DNA from 4 places in the Vreelandella sp. F11 genome. Region 1 is predicted to be linked to each of the others. Evidence: predicted binding sites of a transcription regulator. Region 1 holds the regulator's gene; each other region holds the start of a gene.
The links. Region 1 encodes FNR, which switches genes on or off when oxygen is low (the NO sensors DNR and NnrR bind a similar motif). Its sites were predicted from a motif close to TTGATNTANATCAA; they were not measured.

Region 2: the regulator FNR is predicted to act here: its motif matches at 4,894-4,907, upstream of ACFIOZ_RS19750 (xanthine dehydrogenase family protein molybdopterin-binding subunit).
Region 3: the regulator FNR is predicted to act here: its motif matches at 5,083-5,096, upstream of ACFIOZ_RS11710 (cytochrome-c peroxidase).
Region 4: the regulator FNR is predicted to act here: its motif matches at 3,841-3,854, upstream of hemN (oxygen-independent coproporphyrinogen III oxidase).

The regions. Positions count from the first base shown of each region.
Region 1 is NZ_CP170448.1:3,696,315-3,704,159, reverse strand. It holds gene ACFIOZ_RS17010 (sodium:solute symporter family protein) at 1-988, opposite strand, end outside; gene ACFIOZ_RS17005 (DUF4212 domain-containing protein) at 995-1,255, opposite strand; gene ACFIOZ_RS17000 (DUF294 nucleotidyltransferase-like domain-containing protein) at 1,938-3,782, shown strand; gene ACFIOZ_RS16995 (DNA polymerase III subunit epsilon) at 3,788-4,441, shown strand; gene ttcA (tRNA 2-thiocytidine(32) synthetase TtcA) at 4,552-5,472, shown strand; gene fnr (fumarate/nitrate reduction transcriptional regulator Fnr) at 5,465-6,211, opposite strand; gene hemN (oxygen-independent coproporphyrinogen III oxidase) at 6,294-7,727, opposite strand; gene ACFIOZ_RS16975 (sulfite exporter TauE/SafE family protein) at 7,806-7,845, opposite strand, start outside.
Region 2 is NZ_CP170448.1:4,312,230-4,320,074, forward strand. It holds gene ACFIOZ_RS19720 ((2Fe-2S)-binding protein) at 1-355, opposite strand, end outside; gene ACFIOZ_RS19725 (FAD-dependent monooxygenase) at 819-1,979, shown strand; gene ACFIOZ_RS19730 (alpha/beta fold hydrolase) at 1,976-2,794, shown strand; gene ACFIOZ_RS19735 (Asp/Glu racemase) at 2,810-3,592, shown strand; gene ACFIOZ_RS19740 (N-carbamoylsarcosine amidohydrolase) at 3,604-4,284, shown strand; gene ACFIOZ_RS19745 (MarR family winged helix-turn-helix transcriptional regulator) at 4,328-4,810, opposite strand; gene ACFIOZ_RS19750 (xanthine dehydrogenase family protein molybdopterin-binding subunit) at 5,020-7,290, shown strand; gene ACFIOZ_RS19755 (XdhC family protein) at 7,290-7,845, shown strand, end outside.
Region 3 is NZ_CP170448.1:2,561,424-2,569,268, forward strand. It holds rRNA gene ACFIOZ_RS11690 (23S ribosomal RNA) at 1-2,592, opposite strand, end outside; tRNA gene ACFIOZ_RS11695 (tRNA-Ala) at 2,850-2,925, opposite strand; tRNA gene ACFIOZ_RS11700 (tRNA-Ile) at 3,042-3,118, opposite strand; rRNA gene ACFIOZ_RS11705 (16S ribosomal RNA) at 3,202-4,734, opposite strand; gene ACFIOZ_RS11710 (cytochrome-c peroxidase) at 5,175-6,161, shown strand; gene ACFIOZ_RS11715 (adenosine deaminase) at 6,215-7,207, opposite strand; gene cydC (thiol reductant ABC exporter subunit CydC) at 7,250-7,845, opposite strand, start outside.
Region 4 is NZ_CP170448.1:2,255,514-2,263,358, forward strand. It holds gene ACFIOZ_RS10235 (ribonucleoside triphosphate reductase) at 1-1,666, opposite strand, end outside; gene ACFIOZ_RS10240 (U32 family peptidase) at 1,830-2,777, opposite strand; gene ubiU (ubiquinone anaerobic biosynthesis protein UbiU) at 2,787-3,782, opposite strand; gene hemN (oxygen-independent coproporphyrinogen III oxidase) at 3,998-5,383, shown strand; gene ACFIOZ_RS10255 (nitrate reductase subunit alpha) at 5,558-7,845, shown strand, end outside.

The DNA of each region.
Region 1 (7,845 bases):
GAATCGGGTTTAGCGCAGCCTCTTCGTAGTTCTCGACTTGTCCCGCCATCTCTGGGTAGACAGTGGTTGCCAGGTTCAAGCGTGCCATCGAACCAACGGCGGGTGCGGTTAGGTAGAGCAAGGCGATGAACACCAGTGCCCAACCGGCAGACCAACGCGCATCGGCGACTTTCGGTACCGTGAAGAAGCGAATGATAACGTGGGGTAGACCGGCAGTACCGACCATCAGCGACAGGGTGAACAGCACCATGTTGAGCTTGTTGTCCACATCCGCCGTGTAGTCGCGGAAGCCCAGTGCGCTCACCACGTCATCCAATTTAGCCAACAGCGGAATACCGGATTCAGTATGTGTACTGAACATACCGAACATCGGAATCGGGTTGCCGGTCAATTGGAAGGCAATAAACACCGCAGGAATGGTGTAAGCGATGATGAGAACGATGTACTGAGCTACCTGTGTGTAGGTAATGCCTTTCATGCCACCAAATACGGCGTAGAGGAAAACGATCAGCGCGGCTAACCAGATTCCCCAGGTGTTGCTGACTTCAAGGAAGCGCGAGAACGCCACGCCCGCACCGGTCATTTGACCGATAACGTAGGTAACCGACGCCACAATCAAGCACACGATCGCAACGAGGCGAGCGGTGTTGCTGTAGAAGCGGTCACCGATGAAGTCAGGCACGGTGAACTTACCAAACTTACGCAGGTAAGGGGCTAATAGCATCGCCAGGATAACGTAGCCACCGGTCCAACCCATCAGGAAAGTGGAGTTGGCGTAGCCTCCAGAGGCCAGCAAACCCGCCATGGAAATAAACGACGCTGCTGACATCCAGTCCGCCGCGGTGGCCATACCGTTAGTGATAGGGTGTACCCCACCACCTGCGACATAGAAGTCTTTCGTTGAGCCGGCGCGCGCCCAGATCGCAATGCCTATATATAAGGCAAAGGAGGCGCCGACGAACAGTAAGTTAATTGCAAACTGGCTCATACCGGCTTACTCCCCAAGGCCAAATTTTTGATCGAGCTTATTCATCTTCCAGGCGTAGAAGAAGATCAGCACGATAAACGTTAGGATTGAGCCCTGTTGTGCAAACCAGAAGCCAAGGTCAGTGCCGCCAACCGGGATACCGGCGAGCAGCGGGCGAAAGAGGATAGCGCATCCGTAAGAAACAAATGCCCAAACGGCCAGGCATCCGAAAATTAAGCGGACGTTTGCTTTCCAGTATTCAGCAGCATTGGTTTTGTCGTCTGCCATTGTGTTGCTCTCCACTTGTGATTTTTAAGGTTGGGAAAGTTCACGAGGAATAGCGTGTGACCCATCAGGGCAATCGCACGTCTAAAGCCACTCAATCGTTAGGAGTGGTGAGTCAGTTCCTGTTGGCACGTCACCTTATTATTCGATATGAAATGTCGAGTTAGTTAGTGACGTGCGATTACCCTGCATGACTCATTGTTAATACTGGGCAATAAACGTCAAAAAATAAATCCCAGACTTTGGTATCAATAAACATCGAAATAGCTATTGATTCAATGCATGCTGTTGAAAATATGAGTATTTAAGCACTTTTTAAGCGAAATTCGAAGGCGTTTTCAGAGCTATGGGACGATAGTCTAGTAAGCAAATTAAAGCCGTTGTTGGCTACTTTAAATAGATGTATTGAGTTTCGCGTGAAGCATGGTTAGCAAAAGCCGATACTTTGGTCGTGTATCAAAAGTCGCTTCGACTTTAGCGTGATAGCTAAAGGTATAACAACGTTCTACTTGCTACTTGGGAAGTGAATCCTTTATACCCGTACAGCCACCTTCATATAATAACCGATAAGCTATTAGGAAGCGCTGGAGTGACGCCTTCGATATGAATCAGTATCACGAAGAGCCATTTTTAATAAGACTTACATACTCTTTAGTTCGCCTTTAGTTGAACGAGGTTAAACCCCATGGTCGATGTGGATCTATCCCAGCTGCCGTTTACGCTTCTTGACGATGAGGGGCGTGATCACATTCGCCGTGGCATTGACCTTGCCTATTTTGATCGTGACGAAATCATTTTAGAGACTGGCCAAGCGGGGGAGTTTGTCTTTCTGATTCATAAAGGCGAAGTGGCTGAAATCGACCCAACGCTACCCTCGTCCACCTCACGTATTGGCCACTACACGGCGGGGGATCTGTTTGGCGCGATCAGCATTCTCAACGGTAAAAGCCGTTATCGGTTTAAGGCTGAGCAGGAGTGCCTGTGTTATCTCCTGCCCAAGGCACTGTTTCAGCAGTTGTGCCGCCACTATCCCGATTTTAGTAATTTCTTTCGCCAGTCGCTGACCCATAAGGCTCGCCTGCTGACCGAAAAGCGTGCCGAGGGAGGCGTCACCATGGCGGGCTTTATGCTGGCCAAGGTGAGTGAGTGTATGCGCGAGCCGCTGCTGATGGCGGCGGCGACCGATATTGCCAGCGCGGTAAAACAGCTCAATGAGAGCCATGCCGACAGCCTGCTGGTGGAGACCCAGGACAGGCTGGGCATGGTAACCAAAACCGATCTGCTCAACGCATTAGTGTTGAAAGGCAGCGCAGTAACGTCAGCAGTGGATGAAGTCGCCCACTTCAACTTGGTGACCGCCGCGCCGGATCAGTACTTATTTGAAGTATTGGTACTAATGACCCGCCATAAAGTGGCACGTGTAGTCGTGATGGAGCAAAACGCCTTAAAGGGCGTGGTCGAGCTCACCGATGTGCTTAGCTTCTTCTCAAGTCGCAGCTATGTGGTGAGCCTGCAGGTAGAGCAAGCAAGCAGTTTAGAGGCGCTTTCGGCGGCCAGTCAGCGTACGCCGGAACTGGTCAAAGCGCTGATGGCCCAGGGCGTTAAGCTGCGCTTTGCGATGGATCTGCTCGCTGCACTCAACGGCCGTATCATAAGTAAAGCCTGGGAGTTCACCACTGCTGAGCGTTATCAGGAGCAGAGCTGCATGATGGTAATGGGTAGCGAAGGGCGCGGTGAGCAGATTCTCAAAACGGATCAGGATAACGGCTTGATCCTGGCCGATGAAGCCCAGTGGCCTGACCTTGAAAGCCATATGCAGACGCTCACCGATACGCTGATTCAGCTGGGCTATCCGCCGTGTCCCGGCAATATTATGGTGTCGAACCCTGAGTGGGTGGCGACGGTATCGCAGTGGAAGGGCAATATTGCCAAGTGGGCCAGGGAGCGGGATGGCGACAGCCTGATGAAGCTGGCGATTATGCTCGATGCCCACGCGGTGGCGGGTAACCCAAGCCTGCTTGAAAGCGTACGTGATGAGCTGTTTGAACGCTGTTCGAGCGATGAACTACTGCTCTCCTATTTCGCCCGCACGGCGCTGCGTTTCTCGACCCCGCTGACGCTGTTTGGCTCGCTGAAAAAGCCCCAGCACGGTATCGATATTAAGAAAGGCGGCATCTTTCCGATTGTTCACGGTGTGCGCACCATGGCGCTTGAACGGCGGATTAAAGCCACCTCAACCTTTGACCGCCTGGATGCACTAGCGGCCGATGGTCGCCTGGATCGTCGTTTTGCTGAGGATCTGGGGGAGGCGTTGGCGCTGTTTTCCGAGCTGCGTCTTAAACAGCAGCTAAGCGCATTGGAAACGTCTTCGGACACAAAAGAAGCTAACCCCCAAAACGGCAGTCGCGCTAACCGCGTTGTCGTGCAAAACCTCTCTTCCCTGGAGCGCGATCTTCTGCGCGAAGCGATGCATATTGTCAAAGACTTTAAGCAGCGGCTTTCCCATCGTTATCATTTGGAGTATTCGTGAGCGGAATGCGGCTGTTAGATCGACACGTAGCGCTATTTAGCGGTTCATTGCGCACCTTGTTGCGCCGCGAAAGTGATCGTCGGCGTTGTGCTGATTCTCCCTATGCCTGGCTGTTTCAACCCTATATGGGCGAGGAGTTGGTAGCACTCGCCTGTACGACAACGCCCACGTCGTCATCGCCGGTGATCAGTTTGGCCGCGGTGGCGCTGAGCCAGCAGCAGGTACGAACCAGCCGCGCTTTTGTGATGACGTTAGGCAATACAAAACTGCCCGAAAGTGCCGCGCTGCGCCGTCATCATTTGCTGTGCGAGGCCGGGGAGGTGCAGCCGACAAGCAGCGCTAACTTGAGCGCGTTAGTGGAATTTATCGGCAATCGACCCATAGTGGGCTGGCAGTTGGAGCAGCGTATTGGGGCGTTGAATACACTACTGACCAAGCGGCTAAATTTTGCCCTGCCCAATGCCCAGGTTGATGTGGCGAGACTGCATCAGCGCCAACTGCGGCGACTGCATCCCCAGGTAGAAGCGCCCAGCAGCTTCACCCAGGCGTTGGCATGCTGGCAGGTACCCGCCATGGGCGTGCAAAGCGTACTGGGCGAGGCCACCGCCAGCGCACTGCTGTATATGCGCCTGCAGCGCGTTATGGCACAGGCTGCTTAGGAAGGAGCGACGAGTAGTTGGGTCAAGGCGAAGAGTGTTGTTAGAATAGCCCCCAATTATTTCTGTGTAGCACCTCTTCTCTTCACCATACCCTCGGCAGTGCCTATACCATGCAATCTCTTGATCACTTTGATCCTGCTCACCTTGATACAGTTGTAGCCACCCCAGCTAACGCTGAGCAAAACCAGCCAGAGCTGGCTGATGCCAAGCAGAAACGTGAATTTAACAAGCTGCAAAAGCGTCTGCGCCGGGAAGTGGGCAATGCGATTATTGATTACCAAATGATCAATGAAGGCGATCGCGTGATGGTGTGCCTCTCCGGCGGAAAGGACAGCTACACCATGCTGGAGATTTTGCGCAACTTGCAGCGCAACGCGCCGGTCAATTTTTCACTGGTGGCGGTCAATCTGGATCAAAAGCAGCCGGGCTTTCCCGAGCATGTGCTGCCTGCCTATCTGGAGAAGCAGGGCGTGGAGTACCATATTGTCGAGCGCGATACTTACTCGGTGGTGAAGGAGAAAACCCCTGAAGGCAAAACCACCTGTGCGCTCTGTTCACGACTGCGCCGTGGCTCGCTGTATGGGTTTGCCGAAGAGATTGGCGCCAATAAAATTGCCCTGGGCCATCACCGGGAAGATATCCTCGAAACCCTGTTTCTGAATATGTTTTTCGGCGGTAACCTGAAAGCGATGCCGCCCAAGCTGTTATCCGATGATGGAAAGAATATCGTTATTCGGCCATTGGCTTACTGCAAAGAGGCAGATATTGCTGAATTTTCGCGGTTGATGGAATTCCCGATCATCCCCTGCAACCTCTGCGGCTCCCAGCCCAATATGCAGCGTCAGGTAGTCAAAGAGATGCTCGCGGAGTGGGACAAAAAGTTTCCGGGCCGCCTGGAAAGCATGTTTAAAGCGGTGACCAATATTGCACCCTCCCAGTTGGCAGACCGCAGCCTGTTTGATTTTGAAGGCTTAGAGGCCAAACAGGCGGAACTGCTGGCAGGGCGCATCCAGGCCTTTAACGTCAGCTAACCGTTTGCTCTTCCTCTTCAGCGAGGGTAATCAAGCGCGGCATGTCGAGAATGTTGACCTCTCGCCCGGAAACCGCCACCACGTTCTGCTGCTGAAAGCGGCTTAAAATGCGGCTGACGGTTTCCACCGCTAAGCCCAGGTAGTTGCCAATATCGGCTCTGGGCATTGAGAGGCGAAAACTGTAGGGCGAGTAGCCCCGGCGACGAAAACGATCCGAGAGAGTAATCAAGAAGCTCGCCAGCCGCTGATCAGCGGTTTTACGCGACAGCAGGCGCATCATACGCCGATCATCGCGTAACTCTTTACTCATGCTGCGATACAGCTGGCCACGTAGCTCAGGGATCTCTTCCGAGAGCAGATCCAGGCGGTCAAAAGGGATCTCGCATACGGTGGTGGTTTCCAGTGCAATAACGCTACCGGGATAGTGCTCTTCGTCAATGCCATCCAGCCCCACCAGTTCACTGGGCAGGTAGAAGTTTGTCAGCTGTTCGCTGCCGTTACCTTCGGCGGTGATCTGTTTCAAACTCCCTGAACGCACCGCGTAAACACTGGTGAAAGTGTCCCCCTGGCGAAACAGAGGCTCGCCTTTTTTCAGCGGCGCACGGCGGCGAATAATCGCATCGAACTGCCCCATATCGTCCAGCTCAAGGGCAAGCGGCAGGCACAGCGAGCTAAGGCTGCAGGTTTGGCAACGTGCTTCGTGGAGTAGCGAGCGCCGGCTGCTCATGGGTTCCAACATACGATGCTCCTTGAGTGGGTCAGGGTAAAATTAGTAAATTCTTACTTATTATAGTCGCGTTAGCATGCCTGCAATAAGATGATTAAACAATCTTAGAGTAGCGCTGCCCCGTTTGCCCAGAAAGATGGGCATCGAACGCCATGGCTAAATGGCGAATCAGCAGCCGCCCCATGGGCGTGGCATTAAGTTGATCACCACTACGGGTCATTAGGCCATCTTGCTCGGCGCTCTGTAAACGTTCTAGCGCGGGTGCAAAATAGCGGGGGGCATCAATATTCCAGCGCTGGCTGACCGCAGCAAGATCAATGCCCATATCGCACATCAGCCGCTCAATCACATCCCGGCGGATGAGGTCGTCGTTGCTCAGCCGCACGCCGCGTACGGTGGCGAGCTGGCCCTGATCCAACGCCGTTTCGTAGCTGGCCAGGTCACTAGGATTCTGCGCATAGACGTCATCAATGCGCGAAATCGCCGAAACGCCAAGCCCGATTAAATCGCACTGAGCATGGCTGGAGTAGCCTTGAAAATTGCGCTGTAGCGAACCTTCTCTTTGGGCAATGGCGAGGCGATCGTCTGGCCGGGCAAAGTGATCCATGCCGATATGCACATAGCCTGCCGCGGTGAGCATCTCGATGGTGGCGCGCAGAATCGCCAGCTTCTCTTCACCCCCTGGCAAGTCATCAACATTAATACGCCGCTGGGGGGCGAATCGCTCCGGCATGTGTGCATAATTAAACACTGAAAGACGCGCGGGGTTGAGGTCAATCACCTGGCGAAGCGTATTCGTAAAACTCTTTTCTGTCTGAAACGGTAAACCATAAATAAGATCAAGATTGAGCGAGCGAAAACCCAGGCGATGCGCCTCCTCCATCAGCGTTTCGGTCAGTACTCGAGGCTGAATGCGGTTAATCGCTTTCTGCACCAGCGGGCTTAAATCCTGCACGCCCAGGCTAATACGGTTAAAGCCTAACGACTGTAGGTGACGCAGGGTAAACACATCCGCTTCGCGAGGATCTATCTCAATGGCGTAATCGCGATCAACCGACGATGAAAGGCCAAAACGGGCGTCCAAGCGATCGATCAGGTCGCCCATCTGATTCAGACTGAGAAAGGTCGGCGTACCGCCACCCCAGTGCAACTGCTCCACCGGTCGTGATGTATCCAAGTGGCGGGCAGTCAGCACCATCTCGCGGTCAAGCCGGGCTATATAGGGCTCGGCCAGCGCGGTGTTCTTGGTGGCTATTTTGTTACACGCGCAGTAGAAGCAGATCTTGCGGCAGAAGGGCACGTGAACATACAGCGAGAGTGAACGCTTACTGGCATTGCTACGCTGGAGTGCCTGGGTCAGGTCGTCAGGCGTAAACTGGTCGTGAAACGACAGTGCCGTAGGGTAGGAAGTGTAGCGCGGGCCGCTAGTGTCGTAGCGGCGCAGCAGGGCTTCATCCCAAACCGGCGGCACGGGCGCTGCCGCCAAAGAAGAGGCAAGAGGTGAAACCGCAGGGGCATGAACGGGCATGAAGGGGCGCTCCGACGTGAGGTAATGCCGCTAGCCTAACCCGTGACGAAAGCGTAAAGATTGAGCCATGTCATGCTATTAGAGGTTGTGTGCCGTCAGTGCCCAGAGTTGCCAAAGG
Region 2 (7,845 bases), 620 kb from region 1:
GCTGAGTATTATGATTTAGCAGCGCACGCACAGTGATGATCATGCCGTTCAAACAGTAGCCACACTGGGCTGCCTGAGCATCGATAAAGGCTTGTTGTACAGGGTCAAGCTCACCGCCCTGGGAAAGACCATCAAGGGTGGTTACCTCATGGCCAACGGCAGCGGACACGGGCAGCACGCAGGTGCGTGCTGCCATGCCATCAATCAATACGCTGCATGCCCCACACTCGCCCAAACCACACCCATACTTGGGTCCATTGAGCGCCAGGTCGTTACGCAACACATTGAGCAATGGTGTCTGCGGCGGCACGGCCAGCTCGCGTTCTTGCCCATTGATAGTTAGCTTTAGCGTCATAGGGGATCATCATCGTTATTGTTAAGCCCGCCCTCTTGCTCTGAATAGGGCTTGGATATGACTTAGATATTACTAATAAACTCTGCCTGCCAAACACGCTTCGTAGCACCTTAAACCCGCCTATTTTCATCTACCTTTCACATACGGCCAATTCACTTGCACCAGCTAAGTGCAGAGCTAATGCCCATCGAGCATTAAAGGTGCGTACGCTATAAAAACAAGCCTAATAAACGTATAGCACTCAATCGATGCGTTTTTCAAGTTTTTACACAAAACCCAAAAAACAACAATAAAATCATTAAATTCATATATTTATTTAAAAATACCGCATTATTACCATTAAAAAATAATTTCAAAACTAATTCTTGACCAAAAAATAAATGGTGTATACGTTGTTTTATAGCATTCACGAACGCATTCAGAAACGAGTGATAGGCGAATAAAACAGCGAGGAAACCAGGATATGAACAACAAACCCACCATCGCCGTTATTGGCGCGGGCCTTGGCGGCGCCGCTGCAGGTGCACTACTGCAGCAAGCGGGTTACCCCACCAAGGTGTACGAACAAGCACCAGCGTTTGCGCGCCTTGGGGCAGGCATTCACCTTGGCCCCAACGTGATGAAAGTAATGCGCCGCATTGGTATCGAAGAGAAGCTCAATGCCATGGGCTCACACCCCGATTACTGGTTCAGCCGCAACGGTATGACCGGCGAGTATCAGTCACGTATCCCGCTAGGCGAGTTTGCTCGCGAAAACTATGGCGCGGCCTACATCACCGTACACCGTGGAGATCTGCACGAACTGATGGTCAGCACGCTCGACCAGGACAATCTCTTTTTCGATAAGCGCCTGGTCGATGTGGATGACAGCGGCGACAAGGTGGTCATGACCTTCGCCGATGGCTCAACCGAAGAGGCAGATTTGGTGATCGGCGCTGATGGCGTTAACTCGCGCCTACGCGAGAAGCTGCTTGGCCCTGAAGCGCCTATTTACAGTGGCTGGGTCGCTCATCGGGCGATTATCTCGGCGGAAAAACTCAAAGCATACGACCTGGATTTCGAAGCCTGCGTGAAGTGGTGGTCGGAAGACCGGCACATGATGGTGTACTTCGTGACCGGCGACGAGAAGGAGTACTACTACGTGACCGGCGTGCCTGAACCCGATTGGAGCCACGGCACTTCCTTCGTCGACAGCTCACGGGAAGAGATGCGCAAAGCATTCGAGGGGTACCACCCCACCGTACAAGCGCTAATCGACTGCACTGAAAGCGTTACCAAGTGGCCGCTGTTGGAGCGCAACCCGCTACCCCTGTGGCATGAAAACCGGCTAGTGCTGCTGGGCGATGCCTGCCACCCGATGAAGCCACATATGGCCCAGGGCGCCGCTATGGCCATTGAGGATGCTGCCATGCTAGTGCGCTGCCTGGAGGAAGTGGGCGCCGAGCACTACCAGCAGGCATTCGAACTTTACCGCACCAACCGTTTTGAACGCGCCTCGCGGGTTCAGCAGGTTTCCCACGACAATACCTGGTTACGGGAAGACGAAGACCCGGCCTGGGTATTCGCCTATGACCCCTTTGAAGTACCGCTGAAGCAACCAACCAGTCAAGGGAGCCCAGCATGAGCAGCACCTATCTCTATGGCGCCAACGTGCACGCCAATGGTATTCGTCAGCACTACCTGCGCTTTGCCGACAGCGCCGAGACTTCGCGCCAGCCGATGGTACTGATACCGGGCATTACCAGCCCGGCCATCACCTGGCGTTTTGTGGCCGAGCGGCTCGGTCAGCATTTCGACACTTATGTGTTGGATGTCCGAGGGCGCGGCTTGTCGTCTACCGGGCCCGAGCTCGATTATGACACTGACACCTGCGCCGACGATGTGATCGCCTTTATCGATGCACTGGGTCTAAGCAATGTCATCCTAGCCGGCCACTCCATGGGGGCGCGCTTTGCGCTACGCGCCATGAGTCGCGGCGCCAAGGGCATCGACAAACTGGTACTGATCGACCCACCGGTTTCAGGGCCAGGACGACGTGAGTACCCCAGCAAGCTGCCCTGGTACGTGGATTCGATTCGCGACTGCACACGGGGTGCCGATATCGAGACCATGCGCCACTACTGCCCCACCTGGAGCGACGAGCAGCTACGGCTGCGCGCCGAGTGGCTGCACACTTGCTTTGAGCCCGCCATCGTTCAGGCGTTTGAAGAGTTTCACAGCGTCGATATCCACCGGGATTTCCCAAGCATCGAGGTGCCCACGCTGCTGATGTGTGCGGGTAAGGGCGGGGTTATCCAAGACGAAGATCGCGCCGAAATACGCTCACTGCTACCGGCGATTCGCATTTCCACCGCCGAACAAGCGGGCCATATGATTCCCTGGGATGACTTCGATGGCTTTTTTGCCGCCTTTGAAGACTTCCTGGGCAGACAACTCTAACAAAGGCCAATGATCATGACCCACAGTGCTATCCCCCAAAATGCCATGACCAAGACATACCGAATCGGCCAGATCGTCCCCAGCTCCAACATCACCATGGAGACTGAGATCCCCGCGATGCTGGCAGCGCGGCAGTTAATTCGCCCAGAACGTTTTACCTTCCACTCCAGCCGTATGCGCATGAAGACCGTCAGCAAGGATGAGTTGGCGGCCATGGATGCGGAGTCTGACCGCTGTGCCTTGGAGCTATCTGACGCGGCAGTGGATGTCATGGGCTACGCCTGCCTGGTAGCCATCATGGCCATGGGCCCCGGCTACCACCGTGAATCCCAACAGCGGCTACGCAGCCGCACCAAAGAGAACGGCTGCGACACGCCGGTGGTCACCAGCGCCGGTGCCCTGGTTGATGCTCTGGGTGTGATGAAAGCCAAACGTGTGGTGGTGGTGGCCCCCTACATGAAGCCGCTGACCGAAATGGTGGTGGACTATATCCGCCAGGAAGGTGTTGAAGTACTCGACTACCGGGCGCTTGAGATTCCCAACAATCTGGACGTTGCTCGCCACGACCCCGCCAACCTCCCTGAGATTGTTGCTAGTCTCGACTTAACTAATGTCGATGCCATTGTGCTGTCAGCCTGTGTGCAAATGCCGTCGTTACCGGCTGTCGCCAAAGTCGAAGCCCTGACCGGCAAACCAGTGGTGACCGCGGCTATCGCGACCACCTACGCCATGCTTAAGGCGCTCGACCTGGAGCCTATTGTCCCAGGTGCGGGTGCACTCTTATCAGGGGCTTATTAGGAGGTAGCGCCATGACGAAACCCAGCCAGGCAACCAGCAGCAGCGGTGCTGGTGACAGCTCTTTAGATGACAGCTTAGATAACAACTACAAAGGCGTCTGGGATGGGCGCATTGGTTTTGGTAAAAAACCCGTGTTGCTGGTAGTTGATTTTATGCAGGGCTACACCACCCCCGGCTCGCCGCTATTTGCCCAGGGTGTGGTGGACGCCGTGGCCAATATGCCGCCGCTATTAAACACCGCGCGGCGTACAGGTACGCCTGTTATCCACACCAACATTCTGTATCACGCCCCGGATCAGATCGATGGCGGCATCTGGGTCAAGAAGGCACCGGTCATGCGGGCGATGGTGGCGGGCAACCCTTACGCGGAGTTCTGCCCCGAGGTGGCCCCCCGTGAAGATGAGCTGGTAATGACCAAGCAGTATGCCAGCGCCTTCTTTGGCACCTCTCTGGCTTCCACACTGGTCGCCATGGGCGTCGACACGCTGATCATTACCGGCTGCTCCACCAGCGGCTGCATTCGCGCCACCGCTGTGGATGGCCTGCAATATGGCTTTCGCGTGATGGTGATTAGAGACTGCGTGGGCGACCGCCACCCAGCTCCCCATGAAGCCAACCTGTTTGATATCGATAGCAAGTATGGTGATGTGATAGGTCTGGATGAAGCACTGAGCTACTTAGAGGAGCGCTAGCAAGCCACTTGCCATGAAAGTGGAACCCTCCACTCTCATGGCATCATCCATCCGCATTCATTTTTTCCAGCAGGTGCATCAGGGCAACGCGTTCCGCTGGATTAAGGTTCTTCATGGTCTGATCACTGATCTGCTTGGCACTGGGCACCATTTCCTCTACCAGGGCAGCACCGGACTCGGTGATCACCACCATGACTTTGCGCTGATCATTAGGATCGGTTGTTAAAGCAATCCATTCGCGTGCTTTGAGGCGCTTAATAACCCCACGGATGGTGGCAGGATCAATCGCGGTGGCATTGACGATATCGGTAAGTGAACTAGGCCCACGCTCCATCACTGTACACAGCGTGACAAACTGAATGGCGGTTAACTGCTTGTCGCTGCTGTAGCGCTGAAAAATAGCCGTATGCCGCTGATAGGCCTTGCGTAGTAGATGGCCTACCTGTTCGGAAAAATCATACCCCTGCTCTGTCGGCGTAGGGTGCTCGCCAGAAGACGAGTGATTGAGCGCACTATCCGTTGTCATTACCTATCCTTAAATATTGGCGACATCGCAAATCAAGTATGGCACTGGTTATCACGATGATGCATCAACGTATGAATTACTGCTTGCGCTGGATCAATCCAGCATGCTTTTATGGCGTATACGCTATAATTTTACCTTAATTTTGGCTCAACGATCAGCACAAATTGACACAAACACATGAAGCTCAGAGATAGCTCGGGAGGTGCATCATGGCTGTGAAATCAGACTATACAAGGCAGTCGTTGCTTCACGAGTCGGAGCTACTGGTGATCTACCGGGATCCTGTTGCGCCCCCCAAGCCTGCGCCGGGACAACCAGGTACACACTCTGATTTCACCCCACATGAACCCGAGATATTCATTGCTATACTGAGTGACGGTCATATCCTCGCATTCAACGGGCACGTGGATTTGGGCACAGGTATACGCACGGCGCTGGCGCAAATTGTCGCTGAAGAGTTGAGCGTGGCTTTCGACAACGTCACCATGGTGCTGGGCAACCCCTTTGATGTACCCAATCAAGGGCCAACAATTGCCAGCGCGACCATACAAATCACCGCTGAGCCACTGCGTAGAGCCGCGGCACAAGCTCGGGAGTACCTGCTAACGCTGAGGGCTCGCCACCTGAATGTTGAGCGCGAAACACTTCACTGCCAAGACGGGTATATACATACCAACGATAAGCATCTTCCGCCAATTAGCTATGGCGAGCTGCTCGCTGGCGCTCGGCATGCATTGAAGTTAGCTGACAGCGCGCCCCTCAAGCCCATCAGTGATTACACACTGGTGGGGCGATCTACCTCCCGTGTGGATATCCCTGACAAAACCACTGGCAAATTAACTTTTGTCCACGACTTTCGCTTACCGGGCATGCTGCACGGACGGGTAATACGTCCACCTTATGTAGGGCATGATCGCGGTAGTTTTATGGGTACCAGCTTGGTGGCCGTCGACGAAAGCTCCGTGGCGCATTTGCCAGGGGTGATTAAAGTCGTCGTCATAGGCGACTTCGTGGGCGTCGTAGCCGAGCGAGAAGAGCAGGCTGCTGAGGCTGCAAGGCAGCTTAAGGTTGAGTGGCGCCCCACCCCAGGCCTGCCCCAGCTGGATAATATCGAGAAAGCCCTGCTCGACCTGCCCAGCAAGCAGCGCATACTGCTTGAAGAGGGAGATCTAGATAGCGCCCTTGCAACAGCGAATCATCAGCTCAATCGCACCTATATATGGCCTTTCCAACTACATGGTTCCATAGGCCCCTCTTGCTCGGTCGCCAATGCCAAGAAAGACGCCGTACACCTTTGGTCAGGCACCCAGAACCCCCATAGCCTGCGAGCCGATCTCGCCCGGCTTACCGGCCTGGATGAGAGTGTCATTACGATTACCCGCATGGAGACATCAGGCTGCTATGGACGCAACTGCGCTGACGACGTTGGCGCCGATGCGGTGCTGCTTTCCCAGGCGGTAGGCCACCCGGTGCGCGTGCAATTAACCCGCGAACAGGAGCACACCTGGGAACCCAAGGGGGCAGCTCAATACATGGCTATCCAGGGCGGCTTGAATACCGATGGCAGCCCAGCAGGCTACCGCTTCAGCACGCGTTACCCCTCTAATAGTGCCCCCACCCTGGCGCTACTACTAACCGGCGCTTCTTCACCTATCGATATCCCCTTTGAGATGGGCGACCGAACATCGGTACCGCCCTACCACTACCCCCATCGGCAGATTATCTGTGAAGATGTACCTACCCTGGTGCGCGCCTCCTGGCTACGCGGTGTCTCCGCGCTGCCCAATACTTTCGCCCACGAAAGCTATATCGATGAACTTGCCTATTTAGCGGGGGAAGATCCTGTCGCCTATCGGCTGCGTTACCTAGCTGATGAGCGCGCCTGCGAGCTTGTCCAAGCACTCATCAAACGTGCGAATTGGGCGCCCTGCATTGCCAATGCCAATCCACCCAGCGATGGCGATTGGCGCTATGGCCGCGGCTTCGCTTATGCCCAATACGTGCATAGTAAATTTCCGGGCTTTGGCGCGGCACTCGCCGCTTGGGTAATTGAGCTAAAGGTCAATGTGAAGAGCGGCCGTATCGTTATCGAGCAGCTATATGTAGGCCAGGATGCCGGTCTTATGGTAAACCCTGCCGGAGTGCGCCATCAGGTACACGGCAATGTGATCCAGATGCTCAGTCGCACATTAAAGGAACGAGTCACCTTTGAGGATGGCTTGCCCACCAGCAAAGAGTGGGGCGGATACCCTATTCTGCGCTTTTCGGAGCTTCCTCCCATAGACGTTATGCTGCTTGATCGCCCCGAACTGCCACCATTAGGCGTTGGCGAATCCGCCTCGCTGCCTGGCGCTCCTGCGATTGCCAACGCCCTCTTCGATGCTACGGGGGTTCGCTTTACACACCCTCCCTTTACCCCGGAAACAGTGCGCGACGTATTAAAAGAGTATCTTAAGCAGTCGTTGGAGGCCGTCTTTTAATGCACCACCTCGACCTACAGGTGATTGAACGCGCGCTTAAATGGGCCAACCAGGGGCTGACCGTTTGGCTCTGCACTGTTCTGAAAACCTTTGGCTCATCCCCCAGAGAGCCAGGCGCCATGCTGGTCACCTGTCAATCAGGCGAATACGTTGGCTCGCTATCAGGAGGATGTGTCGAAGAAGACTTCATCGCCCGGCTCCAAAATGGGGAATTTGACGAACCGGTGGTACGGGTACGCTATGGTGGTGAAGATAGCTCAACGGCTATCCGCTTACCTTGCGGGGGCAGCCTTGAGGTACTGGTTGAGCGGCTAGCACCAAACACCGAAAACCTCACTCACTTAGAAGTGATGCATGCCACGTTACTGGGTCGCCAACCGCTAACCCGCTGTATCAAGTTGGATGGCAGCGGCAAGCGCTTTAACCCATCGAGTAACACCGAGCCCACCGTTACTTTTGATACAGCTAGCGTCAATATTCGCATAGGCCCTGCGCTAAGGCTGATCATCGCGGGGATCTCCGCGATCTCTGCGCCATGTGCCCTGTTTGCCCAAA
Region 3 (7,845 bases), 1.1 Mb from region 1:
ACTGTCTCACGACGTTCTAAACCCAGCTCGCGTACCACTTTAAATGGCGAACAGCCATACCCTTGGGACCGACTTCAGCCCCAGGATGTGATGAGCCGACATCGAGGTGCCAAACACCGCCGTCGATGTGAACTCTTGGGCGGTATCAGCCTGTTATCCCCGGAGTACCTTTTATCCGTTGAGCGATGGCCCTTCCATACAGAACCACCGGATCACTAGAACCTGCTTTCGCACCTGCTCGACGTGTCTGTCTCGCAGTCAAGCACCCTTATGCTCTTGCACTCAATGCACGATGTCCGACCGTGCTGAGGGTACCTTCGTGCTCCTCCGTTACTCTTTAGGAGGAGACCGCCCCAGTCAAACTACCCACCACACACTGTCCTCGATCCGGATAACGGACCTGAGTGAGAACGCCAATGATGCCAGGCTGGTATTTCAAGGTTGGCTCCGCCCGAACTGGCGTCCGAGTTTCAAAGCCTCCCAGCTATCCTACACAGGCAACATCAGCGTCCAGTGTGAAGCTATAGTAAAGGTTCACGGGGTCTTTCCGTCTAGCCGCGGGTACACCGCATCTTCACGGCGATTTCAATTTCACTGAGTCTCGGGTGGAGACAGCGTGGCCATCATTACGCCATTCGTGCAGGTCGGAACTTACCCGACAAGGAATTTCGCTACCTTAGGACCGTTATAGTTACGGCCGCCGTTTACCGGGGCTTCAATCAAGAGCTTCGCCTTACGGCTAACACCATCATTTAACCTTCCGGCACCGGGCAGGCGTCACACCCTATACGTCCGCTTGCGCGTTAGCAGAGTGCTGTGTTTTTAATAAACAGTTGCAGCCACCTGGTATCTTCGACCGGTTCGGGCTAGGAGAGCAAGTCTCTTCACCCTACGCCGGCGTGCCTTCTCCCGAAGTTACGGCACCATTTTGCCTAGTTCCTTCACCCGAGTTCTCTCAAGCGCCTTGGGATTCTCACCCTGACCACCTGTGTCGGTTTGGGGTACGGTCGCACATGATCTGAAGCTTAGAGGCTTTTCCTGGAAGCGTGGCATCAGTGACTTCCTGACCGTGGTCAGTTCATCTCGTGTCTCGGCCTGAAAGGATCCCGGATTTACCTAAGATCCCAGCCTACTCACTTTCACCAGGACTACCAACGCCTGGCTCACCTAGCCTTCTTCGTCCCCCCATCGCAACCATGTCCGGTACGGGAATATTGACCCGTTTCCCATCGACTACGCCTTTCGGCCTCGCCTTAGGGGCCGACTCACTCTGCTCCGATTAGCGTCGAACAGAAACCCTTGGTCTTCCGGCGAGGGAGTTTTTCACTCCCTTTATCGTTACTCATGTCAGCATTCGCACTCGTGATACCTCCAGCAGACTTCTCAATCCACCTTCATCGGCTTACACGACGCTCCTCTACCGCTCACACCTAAGCGTGAACCCGTAGCTTCGGTACCTGGTTTAGCCCCGTTACATCTTCCGCGCAGGCCGACTCGACTAGTGAGCTATTACGCTTTCTTTAAAGGATGGCTGCTTCTAAGCCAACCTCCTAGCTGTCTGAGCCTTCCCACATCGTTTCCCACTTAACCAGGATTTCGGGACCTTAGCTGACGGTCTGGGTTGTTTCCCTTTTCACGACGGACGTTAGCACCCGCCGTGTGTCTCCCACGCGTTACTCACCGGTATTCGGAGTTTGCCTCGGGTTGGTAAGTCGGGATGACCCCCTAGCCGAAACAGTGCTCTACCCCCGGCGGTACTACGTGAGGCGCTACCTAAATAGCTTTCGAGGAGAACCAGCTATCTCCGAGCTTGATTAGCCTTTCACTCCGATCCACAAGTCATCCAAATCTTTTTCAACAGATCCTGGTTCGGGCCTCCAGTTGATGTTACTCAACCTTCACCCTGCTCATGGATAGATCGCTCGGTTTCGGGTCTATATCCAGCGACTGTGTCGCCCAGTTAAGACTCGGTTTCCCTACGGCTCCCCTATACGGTTAACCTCGCCACTGAATATAAGTCGCTGACCCATTATACAAAAGGTACGCAGTCACCCAACTAGTGGGCTCCTACTGCTTGTACGCACACGGTTTCAGGATCTATTTCACTCCCCTCTCCGGGGTTCTTTTCGCCTTTCCCTCACGGTACTGGTTCACTATCGGTCAGCCAGGAGTATTTAGCCTTGGAGGATGGTCCCCCCGTCTTCAGTCAAGGTTTCTCGTGCCCCGACCTACTCGATTTCACATGATCAGATTTTCGACTACGGGGCTATCACCCGCTACGGCCAGACTTCCCAATCTGTTCGCCTAATCAGTCTCATGCTTAAGGGCTGGTCCCCGTTCGCTCGCCGCTACTAGGGGAATCTCGGTTGATTTCTTTTCCTCAGGGTACTTAGATGTTTCAGTTCCCCTGGTTCGCCTCGTACCCCTATGTATTCAGGGCACGATACTCATCTTATGATGAGTGGGTTTCCCCATTCAGAGATGTCCGGGTCACAGGTTGTTGCCACCTCACCGAACCTTATCGCAGGCTACCACGTCTTTCATCGCCTCTGGCTGCCTAGGCATCCACCGTGTGCGCTTCATTGCTTGACCCTATAACCCGAAGGAGTCTGGATTTTCGCAATGATAACGTTTCATTTTGCCGGATACGCTTGAGACGTATCACAATTTAAGAAGCACACCTTACGGTGTGTTCTTGTCAGCATGATATACATTGTTAAAGAGCAGCTGTTCAATGAACAGTGATAAAGCGGCGTGTGAGAACTAAAACAACAGTTACAGCACAGCGACTTATCAGTGGTCACGAAACATTCACAAACGGTATGGGATTTAACAGGGTAGTAACGTAATGGTGGAGCCAAGCGGGATCGAACCGCTGACCTCCTGCGTGCAAGGCAGGCGCTCTCCCAGCTGAGCTATGGCCCCATCGAGTCACTCTTAGTCACGCTCACCTCTGGCCAATTTTATTTAGCGCAAGGCATTTTATGGCGACGCATAGCCTGCTATGCGAGTCATAAAATAACGCAGCGGTAGATAAAATTTGGTGGGTCTGGGCAGACTTGAACTGCCGACCTCACCCTTATCAGGGGTGCGCTCTAACCAACTGAGCTACAGACCCAAGAGGGGATCGTGCTTAAACCGTTTGCTCTATATCTGATCAGGTAATTCATTGTGGACGCTTACTAACTGTGACGCATCGTTTAAGGAGGTGATCCAGCCGCAGGTTCCCCTACGGCTACCTTGTTACGACTTCACCCCAGTCATGAACCACACCGTGGTGATCGCCCTCTTGCGTTAGGCTAACCACTTCTGGTGCAGTCCACTCCCATGGTGTGACGGGCGGTGTGTACAAGGCCCGGGAACGTATTCACCGTGACATTCTGATTCACGATTACTAGCGATTCCGACTTCACGGAGTCGAGTTGCAGACTCCGATCCGGACTGAGACCGGCTTTAAGGGATTCGCTGACTCTCGCGAGCTCGCAGCCCTTTGTACCGGCCATTGTAGCACGTGTGTAGCCCTACCCGTAAGGGCCATGATGACTTGACGTCGTCCCCACCTTCCTCCGGTTTGTCACCGGCAGTCTCCTTAGAGTTCCCACCATTACGTGCTGGCAAATAAGGACAAGGGTTGCGCTCGTTACGGGACTTAACCCAACATTTCACAACACGAGCTGACGACAGCCATGCAGCACCTGTCTTACAGTTCCCGAAGGCACACCAGAATCTCTTCCGGCTTCTGTAGATGTCAAGGGTAGGTAAGGTTCTTCGCGTTGCATCGAATTAAACCACATGCTCCACCGCTTGTGCGGGCCCCCGTCAATTCATTTGAGTTTTAACCTTGCGGCCGTACTCCCCAGGCGGTCGACTTATCGCGTTAACTTCGCCACAAAGTGCTCTAGGCACCCAACGGCTGGTCGACATCGTTTACGGCGTGGACTACCAGGGTATCTAATCCTGTTTGCTACCCACGCTTTCGCACCTCAGTGTCAGTGTCAGTCCAGAAGGCCGCCTTCGCCACTGGTATTCCTCCCGATCTCTACGCATTTCACCGCTACACCGGGAATTCTACCTTCCTCTCCTGCACTCTAGCCTGACAGTTCCGGATGCCGTTCCCAGGTTGAGCCCGGGGCTTTCACAACCGGCTTATCAAGCCACCTACGCGCGCTTTACGCCCAGTAATTCCGATTAACGCTTGCACCCTCCGTATTACCGCGGCTGCTGGCACGGAGTTAGCCGGTGCTTCTTCTGCGAGTGATGTCTTTCCTACCGGGTATTAACCGATAGGCGTTCTTCCTCGCTGAAAGTGCTTTACAACCCGAGGGCCTTCTTCACACACGCGGCATGGCTGGATCAGGGTTGCCCCCATTGTCCAATATTCCCCACTGCTGCCTCCCGTAGGAGTTCGGGCCGTGTCTCAGTCCCGATGTGGCTGATCATCCTCTCAGACCAGCTACGGATCGTTGCCTTGGTGAGCCTTTACCTCACCAACTAGCTAATCCGACATAGGCTCATCCAATAGCGGGAGCCGGAGCCCCCTTTCTCCCGTAGGACGTATGCGGTATTAGCCTGGGTTTCCCCAGGTTATCCCCCACTACCGGGCAGATTCCTATGCATTACTCACCCGTCCGCCGCTCGTCAGCGGGTAGCAAGCTACCCCTGTTACCGCTCGACTTGCATGTGTTAGGCCTGCCGCCAGCGTTCAATCTGAGCCATGATCAAACTCTTCAGTTTAAAATCATTGTGATCCTTACTCGCTTACTTACGGACTAGCCGAAAGCAGCAAAAGCGAATCAAACTTGGCTCAAGGTTCAAACGAATTCATTCAAAACAGGTTTCGAAAAACCTTATTGCTTGAGTCGCTTGCCTTGATATTTGGTGATTTGTCACCAACGTCAGCAAGCGCCCACATGAATTACCTGATCAAATTGTTAAAGAGCTGGTCGCTGAGGCAGTGCCCCGTTGACGTGTGGCGTATACTACCCGATTTCCCGCTAGGGTCAACAGAGAATTCAACTTTTATGTACAAAACCCGTTAAAAATTAGCACCCACCTCTCAAACCCAGCATAGCAACACAACTTTTGATCCAGGACAAAACGACCACTCTCCTCTCCCGTAAGCTAATCAATAAGCGACTTCAAACCGTCGACTGTAAAAGCAAGGGAGAATAACCATGACTACAAGAGCTAACTTACTAGTCACTCTGGCAACGGGTAGCGCCTTTGTTACCAGCTTGGCCATTGCTGATGATGGGCTAGATAACTATCGCAACCGCTTCGAAGCACTACCTTTCCTTCCCCCTATCCCCGCGGATAACTCATTAACGACGGAGAAGGTCGAGCTCGGCAACATGCTGTTCTTTGAACCGCGCATCTCTTCCAGTGGTGTTATTAGCTGTGCTACCTGCCATAACCCAGCGCTGGGCTGGGCAGATCGAATTCCTCGCGCGGTGGGCCACGATGGGCAGGTGGGTGAACGGAATACGCCAACCGTGCTGAACAGTGGCTTTTTAGGATCGCAGTTTTGGGACGGCCGCGAACCTGATTTGGAAGGCCAAGCACTGGGCCCTATCGAAGCCCCTGTGGAAATGGCGATGGATCTTGAGATGGCCCTGGAGCGGCTGGTGGGGTTCGAGCTGTACCAGGAGAAATTCAGCGCCGCCTATCCGGATCAAGAAGAACCGATTACCGATAACAATCTGGCTTACGCACTGGCTGCTTTCCAACGCACTCTCAATACTCCCAATTCACCTTTCGATCGCTACTTGCATGGTGATCTAAATGCGATTAGCGAGCAAGCCAAAAAGGGTATGGTGGCTTTCGTAGATAACGGCTGCATTGCCTGCCATCGAGGCCCCGCTTTAACCGATAGCCAGTTCCATGCAATTCAGGTGCCGGGCTCGACCGATTTGGGTCGTTATGTCGTAACCGAAGAGGAGAGCGACAAGTACCGCTTCAGAACACCCACGCTACGTAATGTAGCGGTGACCTATCCATATATGAATAACGGTGCTACAGAAACGCTTGAAGAAGCTGTCGCGATAATGGGTGAAGAGATGCTGGGGCGTGAGTTTGATAATGATACCATTGATGACATTACCGCCTTTTTACATACGCTGACCGGCGAAATGCCCGCTTTTGAAGTACCCGCACTGCCTTAAACAGGACGGTTTTGAAGCAAACAGCCGCCTGGTAATCCAGGCGGCGCGCATACCTAAAGTGAGCCTAAACGACCCAGCAACTCTTCACGACGGAGCGGGGCCACAAATGCTTCTTCAATAGCATTACGCGTTAACTGTCGAAATACCGCCTCGTCCCAGCCAAATGCATCGGCGCACGCAATATGATTGGTTAACATGCCGCCGCCGAAGTAGGCGGGATCATCTGAGCTAATAGTGACTTTAAGCCCCTCAGCCAATAGCCGTGGCAGTGGATGATCACGAAGATCCTCTACTACTTTCAAGCTGACATTAGAGAGCGGGCATACGGTGAGTACAATCTGCTCATTGCGCAAGCGCTCAACTACCTCATCACTTTCTAAACAGCGCACCCCGTGATCAATGCGCTGAACCTCAAGCACATCAAGGGCTTCTTTAATATACTCAGCAGGCCCCTCCTCCCCCGCATGGGCTACACGCACTAGCCCAAGCTGCTTAGCGCGATCAAATACCTCAACAAATTTCACCGGGGGGTTATTTTGTTCAGCGCTATCTAAACCAATGGCATCCAGCATTTTCCAATAAGGAGCGGCCTGTTCAAGCACATGCAACGCCTCCTCTGCGGGACGATCACGCAGAAAAGCCATAATCATACCAATAGAAAGATCGAGGGTTTCTTCAGCTTCCTGTTTGGCTTTTAATAATCCAGCCATAACCACTTCTAAAGGTACGCCACGCTGCAGATGCGCCTGGGGGTCGAAGTGCATGTCGATATGAACAACCCCCTCCCCTCGCGCACGCTTGAAATAATCCATTGCCAGGTCGTAAAAATCTTCCTCATTACGAAGTACGCTCATGCCTTGAAAATAGAGATCCAGGAACCCCTGTAGATCGCTAAAGTGGTAAGCATCTTTCGCCTCTTGCACCGTGGCATAGGGTAGTTCAACCCCGTTACGCTGCGCCAAAGCAAACATTAATTCTGGCTCAAGCGAGCCTTCGATATGCAAATGGAGCTCTACTTTAGGAAGAGTGCGTAAAAATTCATGCATGACGGGCTCCTTGCTGTCTTATCTATTAATCAATGCAGCTTATTATCGATTATTAATGGGGGGTTGGCGAAGTTTACCGGCATCCAGGTGCCAGTGGTACTCTACCCCAGGCAGTAAATTGAGCGAGCTCACCTGATGAACCAAGAAGATAGCCGTTCGATTCACCAACCATTTATCCAGGGAAGCAGCGATATGTTTTGCCGTCGTTTCATCAACCCCTGCAAACGGCTCGTCAAGAATCACCACCTTGGGGTTACGTAGCATTAGGCGCGCTAATGCCAAGCGTCGACCTTGGCCACCGGAAAGCTGCTGCCCTTTCTCGCCCACCGCCGTTGCCAACCCTTTTGGCAACTGCTCACCCCAACTATCCAAGGCAACAGCACTCAATGCCTTCCAGAGTTTGTCATCACTCGCAGTGGGATCAGCAATACGCAGGTTCTCAGCAATTGAGGCATCGAATAGGTCTACCTGCTGAGTGAGCATGGCAAAGTGATTAGCACGGTTTTCGGCCGTGAGCTGCCAAGCTGGCACGCCGCCGACTAGCGCCTCCCCCCGAGTCGCTTTTAAGCGCCCCATCAGCACACTGGCTAAAGACGATTTTCCGGCACCGGAGTTGCCGGTAATCACTGCACGCTTTC
Region 4 (7,845 bases), 1.4 Mb from region 1:
CACCGGCCAGGTAGCCATGTGCCGGGCAGATCGAAAAGGTGGGTGTCACCGTGAGATAGGGCAAGCGAAAGTGTGAGAGCGCCGTTTTTACCAGCTTGCGGCAGGCCGTGGCCGAGGTAACCCGTTCGCGCATATAAAGATGCAGTACAGTCCCGCCGGTATAGCGCGTCTGTAAGGGATCCTGGTGGCCCAATGCCTCAAAAGGGTCATCGGTATGGCCCACCGGTAATTGGCTGGAATTGGTGTAGTAGGGCGCCTCGGGTGTACCGGCCTGAAGAATGTCAGGAAAACGCGCCAGATCCTCCCGGGCGAAGCGGTGGGTCGTGCCCTCCGCTGGTGTGGCTTCCAGGTTGTACATATGGCCGGTCTGTTCCTGAAATTCGCGCATCCGCTCCCGAACGTGGTCAAGCAGATCCAGCGCCAGCTGCAGCCCTTGGGCGTCGGCGATATCGCAGCGATCCCCAGTAAAGTTACGCACCATTTCGTTAAGCCCATTCACACCCAGAGTGGAGAAATGATTGCGTAAGGTGCCCAGGTAGCGCTGGGTAAAGGGGTAGAGCCCCTGATCCATTAGTTGCTGAATGCGCTCGCGCTTGAGTTCGAGGCTATCGCGCCCGAGCGACAGTAGGCGATCCAGTTCACTGAACAGCCCGGCTCGGTCGCCGGCAAAGCGGTAACCCAGCCGGGCGCAGTTGATCGTCACTACTCCCAACGATCCGGTTTGCTCAGCGCTGCCGAACAAACCGTTGCCGCGTTTAAGCAGCTCACTCAAATCAAGCTGCAGGCGGCAGCACATGGAACGCACCATATGGGGTTCCAAATCCGAGTTTAGAAAGTTCTGAAAGTAGGGCAGGCCATATTTGGCGGTTAGAGCGAAAAGCCGCTCGGCGTTGTCGCTTTCCCAGTCGAAATCATGGGTGATGTTGTAGGTGGGTATCGGGAAGGTAAACACCCGCCCATGGCGATCACCGGCTTTCATGACTTCCAGATAGGCCCGGTTGATTAAATCCATCTCCACCTGCAGCTCTCCGTAGCTGAATGGCTGCTCCTCGCCGCCGATAACCGGTACCTGCTGGCGCAAGTCGTCGGGGCAGACCCAGTCGAACGTCAGGTTGGTGAAGGGCGTCTGGCTCCCCCAGCGCGACGGCACGTTGAGGTTGTAGATAAATTCCTGGAGCGCCTGCTTGATCTGTGTGTAGGTCAGTCCATCCTTGCGCACGTAGGGTGCCAGATAGGTATCGAAAGAGCTGAAGGCTTGTGCCCCGGCCCACTCGTTCTGCAAGGTGCCAAGAAAATTAACCATCTGCCCGAGGGCACTTGAAAGGTGGCGGGGCGGGTTGCTTTCGGCTCGTCCCTGCACCCCATTGAATCCTTCTAGTAGCAGAGTGCGCAGCGACCAGCCGGCGCAATAGCCGCACAGCATATCCAGATCGTGAATATGCAAATCACCTTCCCGATGAGCTTTCCCCACGGCGTGGGGGTAAATTTCATCGAGCCAGTAGTTGGCGATCAACTTGCCAGAGACATTGAGGATTAAACCGCCCAATGAATAGCCCTGATTGGCATTGGCATGGACACGCCAATCGGCGCGTTGAAGGTACTCGTTGACCGTCGAGGCGACATCGATATGGCGCTTTTCTGCCTGAACGCTAGTGGTGGTTGTCACTTTTTATCCTATATATGCCAATATTTATAAAAATAAGCACTACATGTTGTGTATAGGGTAAGCGTTCAGGATTTTCAGAAAAATGATCCAGATCAGAATTAGGTGGATAAGAACAGGGCGAAGCGGAGGCGCTTAAGTTTTTGCGTCTGCGTCTGCGTCTGCGTTAGCTGGGCGCAGTGCGGGTGTTATCCATACCCGGTCGGCCGTACCAGTAACCGTCGCAGATTTCAGCCTCTACCAGCGTCAAAGGATCGGGCGTAGCTAACCTGCCGTGGCGGGCCTGGTCGAAAGCCTTGACCACCTCGGCCATTCCTTCCGCTCTGGGGCTGAGGCGGGCCACCAATACCCCCATATCCGCCATGACCATAAGTTCATGGCGCAGATCCTGGCAGGCGCTGGAAAGGGTTTGAATACCGTTCAGGGTAAAAACATCCCGGGATTCTTGTGAACGTAGCACCAAGCCTTCGGGGTACTTTTGGCAGACGAACTTGCAGCGGTCTTTGGGTGTTTGGTGACGCCGGGCGGTAAAGCAGCGTGACGACCAGGCCAAGGGGAGATGACCGTAGGCGAATACTTCGCATGGGTGGGGAATGCCTGCCTGGTGGCAATCGTGAATAAGCTTAGCTAAGTCTTGCTGTGACATTTCTACCGGCGCTTGCCAGCGTTTCATTCCAGCACGTGCCATGACGCCCAGCGTCGCCGGGTTGTAGAGGTTGAGCGCAGCACCGGCGATAAACGGCAACCCGGCACTGGTGAGGCGCTGCAGGGCGCTTTGGTCATTGGCCTCGACAATAAAGTCGCCGTTGTCACACAGCCTGCGTAAGTCACGCAGATCGGCCTCAGACTCGATCAGTGTCTGGCTGGCGAGTACAACCTGCTTGCCCGCCTGGGTGAGCTCGCGGCCAATGCCTAGCCAGTCGTCCAGTTTCATATCGCGGCGCCGCGAGCAGACGGTTTCGCCCAGGGTAATAATCTCTACCGGCCAGTCGGCCGCCTCGCGGTAGAAGTCGGCGTAGCGTTGCCGAGTCCAGTAAAAAAGTACCGGCCCGAGTGAGAGTTGAAGAGGGCCGGTTGATAAGGTTGGTGATGGGGGAGGTGTAGTGTGCGACATAGTAGGCTCCTATTTCCAGCGGCGCTCGTAGGCGCCTAGGGTAGTGATGGCACCTTCGGAAAGCTCGGCAAGGCCGGACATCCAGGCAGCTTCTGGATGAAAGCGTTCAGGCTCAGCCGCTAGGTGATTAAGCGCCTGACGCCAAATGCTGGCTACTTTCGAGACATAGGCAGGACTGCGCTGGCGTCCTTCGATTTTTACCGCGCTGATGCCCAGGTCGCGCAGCTCCGGCAGCAGCTCCAGGGTATTGAGGCTGGTGGGTTCTTCGATGGCGTGATAGGTCTCGCCCGCCACCTCGAAGCGACCCTTGCATAGGGTGGGGTAGCCCGCGCGCTCGCCTTCGGCGTAGCGGTCGATAAGAACGTTGTTAAGGCGTGACTCTAAGCCTTGAGGTGTCTCTTCCCAGCGTACATGGGCTGCAGGAGAACAAACGCCCCGGGTATTGGGAGAGTCGCCGGTGAGGTAGGAGGAGAGATAGCAGCGCCCTTCGGCCATGATGCACAGGCTGCCGAAAGCGAACACCTCCAGTTCTATCGGTGTTTGCCTGGCGAGGTCGCGAACCTGAGTGATTGACAGCACCCTTGGCAGTACGGCGCGCTTGATGCCGAAATGCTGGTGGTAAAAGCGTAGCGCTTCATGGCTAGTCGCCGAACCCTGTACTGAAAGGTGCCGCGCGATCTCGGGGTGATGGCGAGTAGCGTAGTCGAGCAGTCCCATATCGGCGAGAATCAGCGCATCCACGCCCAGTTCGGCTGCCTGGTCTACGGCCCGCGTCCAGTGTTGCCAGCCATCGGGCTGGGGATAGGTATTAATAGCGCAAAAAACGCGTTTGCCATGTCGGTGGGCGTAATCGATCCCCTCGCGGGCACGTTTGTCGGTAAAGTTTAGCCCGGCGAACTGCCGTGCGTTGGTGATGTTCTGGAAACCGAAATAGACAGCGTCAGCACCTTCGTCGACGGCACGCTTCAGGGCGGGCAGGTTACCGGCGGGGCATACAAGCTCCATAGCGAGACTCCTTGCGGGGAAAATCCGAGCAGTTTAGTCACCTATTTCTTGCTGCCTTTTGACTCAGGTCATAATGGGGTGGCTTTCAAAAGTGGATTGCGCAGCAGGGGAGTCAAGCTGGATGCAGGCGATTTTTAAAACGTATACTGTATGAATATTAACCGCTCCTTACTCTAGCCACTTCTCTAGACCTTCCTTAGAGGCCTTTCCCGATCATGCAAGATGAACTGCTCTTCAACCGGCCCCTGGTAGAGAAATATGACCGCCCGGGCCCGCGTTACACCTCCTATCCGACTGCGCCGCAGTTTCATGCCGCCTTTGCAGAGGATGATTACCGTAGCGCCGCCGAGCGCAGTAATCGGGTCGCAGTACCCAAGCCGCTTTCGGTCTATGTGCATATCCCGTTCTGCAAAAGCCTGTGCTACTACTGCGCCTGCAACAAAATCATTACTCATAATACCGAACGAGCTGCCGAATACCTTCAGTGGTTAAAACAGGAGATACGTGTTCAGGGAGCGCTGTTCGATACCACCCGCCAAATGACCCAACTGCACCTGGGCGGCGGCACCCCAACCTACTTAAGCAACATCCAGCTAAGCGAACTGATGGCGGCGCTTGACGGCGCCTTTCATTTCGCCGCACCTGAAAAGCGTGAATTCTCGCTGGAGGTAGACCCCCGCACCGTGACCCCCGAACAGGTCTTTGAGCTCTACTCGCTGGGCTTTAATCGGTTGAGCTTCGGTGTGCAGGATTTCGATCACGACGTGCAGCAGGCGGTCAATCGCGTCCAGAGCGAAGAGCAGGTGGTATCTCTGGTCAAGGCCGCCCGCGAGGCAGGGTTTGATTCGGTCAGCGTGGATCTGATCTACGGACTACCGCTGCAGACGGTGGCGAGTTTCGATACCACGCTAACCAAGATTATTGACCTGCAACCGGATCGCATTGCCGCTTATAGCTACGCCCATCTACCCGAACTTTTTAAAGCTCAGCGGCTAATTCGCCCCGAAGACATGCCGCCCCCCGAGCGCAAGCTGGAGCTGTTGGAGCTTACGATTAACCGCCTGACGTCTGCAGGCTATGTCTACATCGGCATGGATCACTTCGCCCTTCCGAATGACGAGCTGAGCCTGGCCCGTGAGAATGGCACTCTGCAGCGCAATTTTCAGGGTTACTCTACCCACGCCGACTGCGACATGATTGGGCTGGGCATTACCTCGATTGGCAAGGTGGGCGATACCTTTAGCCAAAACGTCAAGGAAACTGCCCAGTACCAGCATCGCCTGGAGGAGGGTCGCCTGCCGGTCTTTCGAGGCTATCGCCTCAGCGATGATGACCGACTGCGCCGCGATGTCATCAATACCCTCATGTGTCACGGCCGACTTGAATTCGCCGCTATCGAGGCCCGCCACAATATCGATTTTTGCAGCTACTTCGCGAGTGCCTTGGCGAGCCTCGAAGAGATGGCGGACGACGGGTTAATTGCTTTGCGCGACCATGAAATCGAGGTGCTGCCATCAGGGAGGTTGATGATCCGCAACCTGGCCATGGCGTTCGACGCCTACCTGAAACCAACGGAAAACCGTTATTCGCGCACGGTGTAATTTCAACAGTGCCAACCGTCTATTCCTTTACGTTGGCCGCTCTATCACCTTGGGGGTAGATAGGGTGTATATGGAGGTAATCACGCAGTAATTCGCTTGTCGATCACGCAGAATCCACTCCATGGAACCCGCACTGTCGGGTATGCAAATTTCCGAGGAGCCTGGAGATCGACCATGAGTCACTTCATAGATCGGCTGAATTTCTTCCGCAAGTCCCGCGAGCCTTTTGCTAATGAGCATGGCGAACTACGTAGCGAATCCCGCCAGTGGGAAGATAGTTATCGTGCCCGCTGGCAGCACGACAAAGTGGTGCGCAGCACCCACGGGGTGAACTGTACCGGCTCCTGTAGCTGGAAAATCTACGTTAAGAACGGTTTGGTTACCTGGGAAACCCAGCAGACCGACTATCCGCGCACCCGTCCTGATCTGCCTAACCATGAACCGCGTGGCTGCCCACGCGGCGCTAGCTATTCCTGGTACCTTTATAGCGCCAACCGCCTCAAGTACCCCTTAGTGCGTAAGCCGCTGCTGGCGCTATGGCGCGAAGCACTCAAGGCGAATCCCGACCCGGTGGATGCCTGGGCGTCGATTGTCGAAGACCCCGCCAAGACCAAGCAGTACAAGCGTGCCCGCGGTATGGGCGGCTTCGTTCGCGGTAACTGGGACGAGCTCAATGAGCTGGTCGCGGCCTCGAACGTCTACACCGCTAAGCAGTATGGCCCCGACCGGATCATTGGCTTTTCGCCGATTCCCGCCATGTCGATGGTCAGCTACGCGGCGGGTAGCCGTTATTTGTCGCTGATTGGCGGCGTCTGCATGAGCTTCTACGACTGGTACTGCGACTTGCCGCCAGCCTCACCAATGACCTGGGGCGAGCAGACCGACGTACCTGAGTCCGCTGACTGGTACAACTCCGGCTACATTATCGCCTGGGGCTCCAACGTGCCCCAGACACGTACCCCGGATGCTCACTTCTTTACCGAAGTGCGCTACAAGGGCACCAAGACGGTCTCAATTACCCCGGATTACGCCGAAGTCTCCAAACTCACCGACGAGTGGCTCTCTGCCAAACAGGGCACCGATGCCGCCCTGGCCATGGCCATGGGCCATGTCATCCTCAAAGAGTTCCACCTTGAGAACCCCAGTGCTTACTTCACCGACTATGTGCGCCGCTATACCGACATGCCGTTCCTGGTGGAACTGGAAGCGCGGGAAGATGGCAGCTTCGCACCGGGTCGCCAACTGCGTGCCAGTGATTTTGATGCTGCCCTGGGCCAGGAGAACAATCCCGAGTGGAAAACCGTCGCCTGGGACGAAACCCGTGACCAGCTGGTGGTACCACGCGGTTCCATCGGTTTCCGCTGGGGCGAAACTGGCGACGAAGTGGGCAAGTGGAACCTGGAATCGCTGGACGCCGCAGGCACTGAAATCAAGCCGTTGCTAAGTTTGGTCAACCACCACGATAGCGTCGCGCGCGTGGCGTTCCCTTACTTCGGCGGTATCGAGCACGAGCACTTTGAGCACGTTAAAGGGGCGGGTGTCGGCGCGGCTGACGACCTACTGTTCCACAATTTGCCCGCCAAACGCTTGAAGAGAGCCGATGGCAGCGAAATGCTGGCGGTGACCGTTTTTGATCTGATGTGTGCCAACTACGGTATTGACCGTGGCTTTGTCGGCGACGGCGAAGATGATGGCGCCACCTCGTTTGACCAGATTCGCCCCTATACCCCCGCGTGGCAGGAGAAAATCACCGGTGTCTCGGCAGAGCAGTGCACCCGCATCGCCCGTGAGTTTGCCGACAACGCCAATAAAACCAATGGCCGTAGCATGATCATCGTCGGTGCCGGGATGAACCACTGGTACCACATGGATATGAACTACCGTGGCCTGATCAACATGCTGGTGATGTGTGGCTGTATCGGTCAGAGCGGTGGCGGCTGGGCTCACTATGTGGGTCAGGAAAAACTGCGTCCGCAGACTGGCTGGACGCCGCTGGCCTTTGGCCTTGACTGGCAGCGCCCGCCGCGCCATATGAACTCTACCTCCTTCTTCTACAACCATTCTTCCCAGTGGCGTTACGAGAAGCTCGAGATCAAAGAGATCCTGTCGCCGCTGGTCAAGGCCGAGGAGTACCCCGGTAGTCTGATCGACTTTAACGTGCGCGCCGAGCGTATGGGCTGGTTGCCGTCAGCACCTCAGCTAGACACTAATCCGCTGCGCCTGGCCAAAAAAGCCGAAGCCGCGGGTATGTCAACAGCCGACTATGCCGTTCAGCAGCTCAAGAGCGGAGAACTGCGCTTTGCCGCGGAAGACCCGGATGCGCCAGAGAACTTCCCGCGCAATATGTTCATCTGGCGCTCCAACCTGCTGGGTAGCTCAGGTAAGGGCCATGAGTACATGCTCAAGTACCTGCTGGGTACCCGCCACGGTATTCAGGGCAAAGATCTGGGTGACTTTGGTGG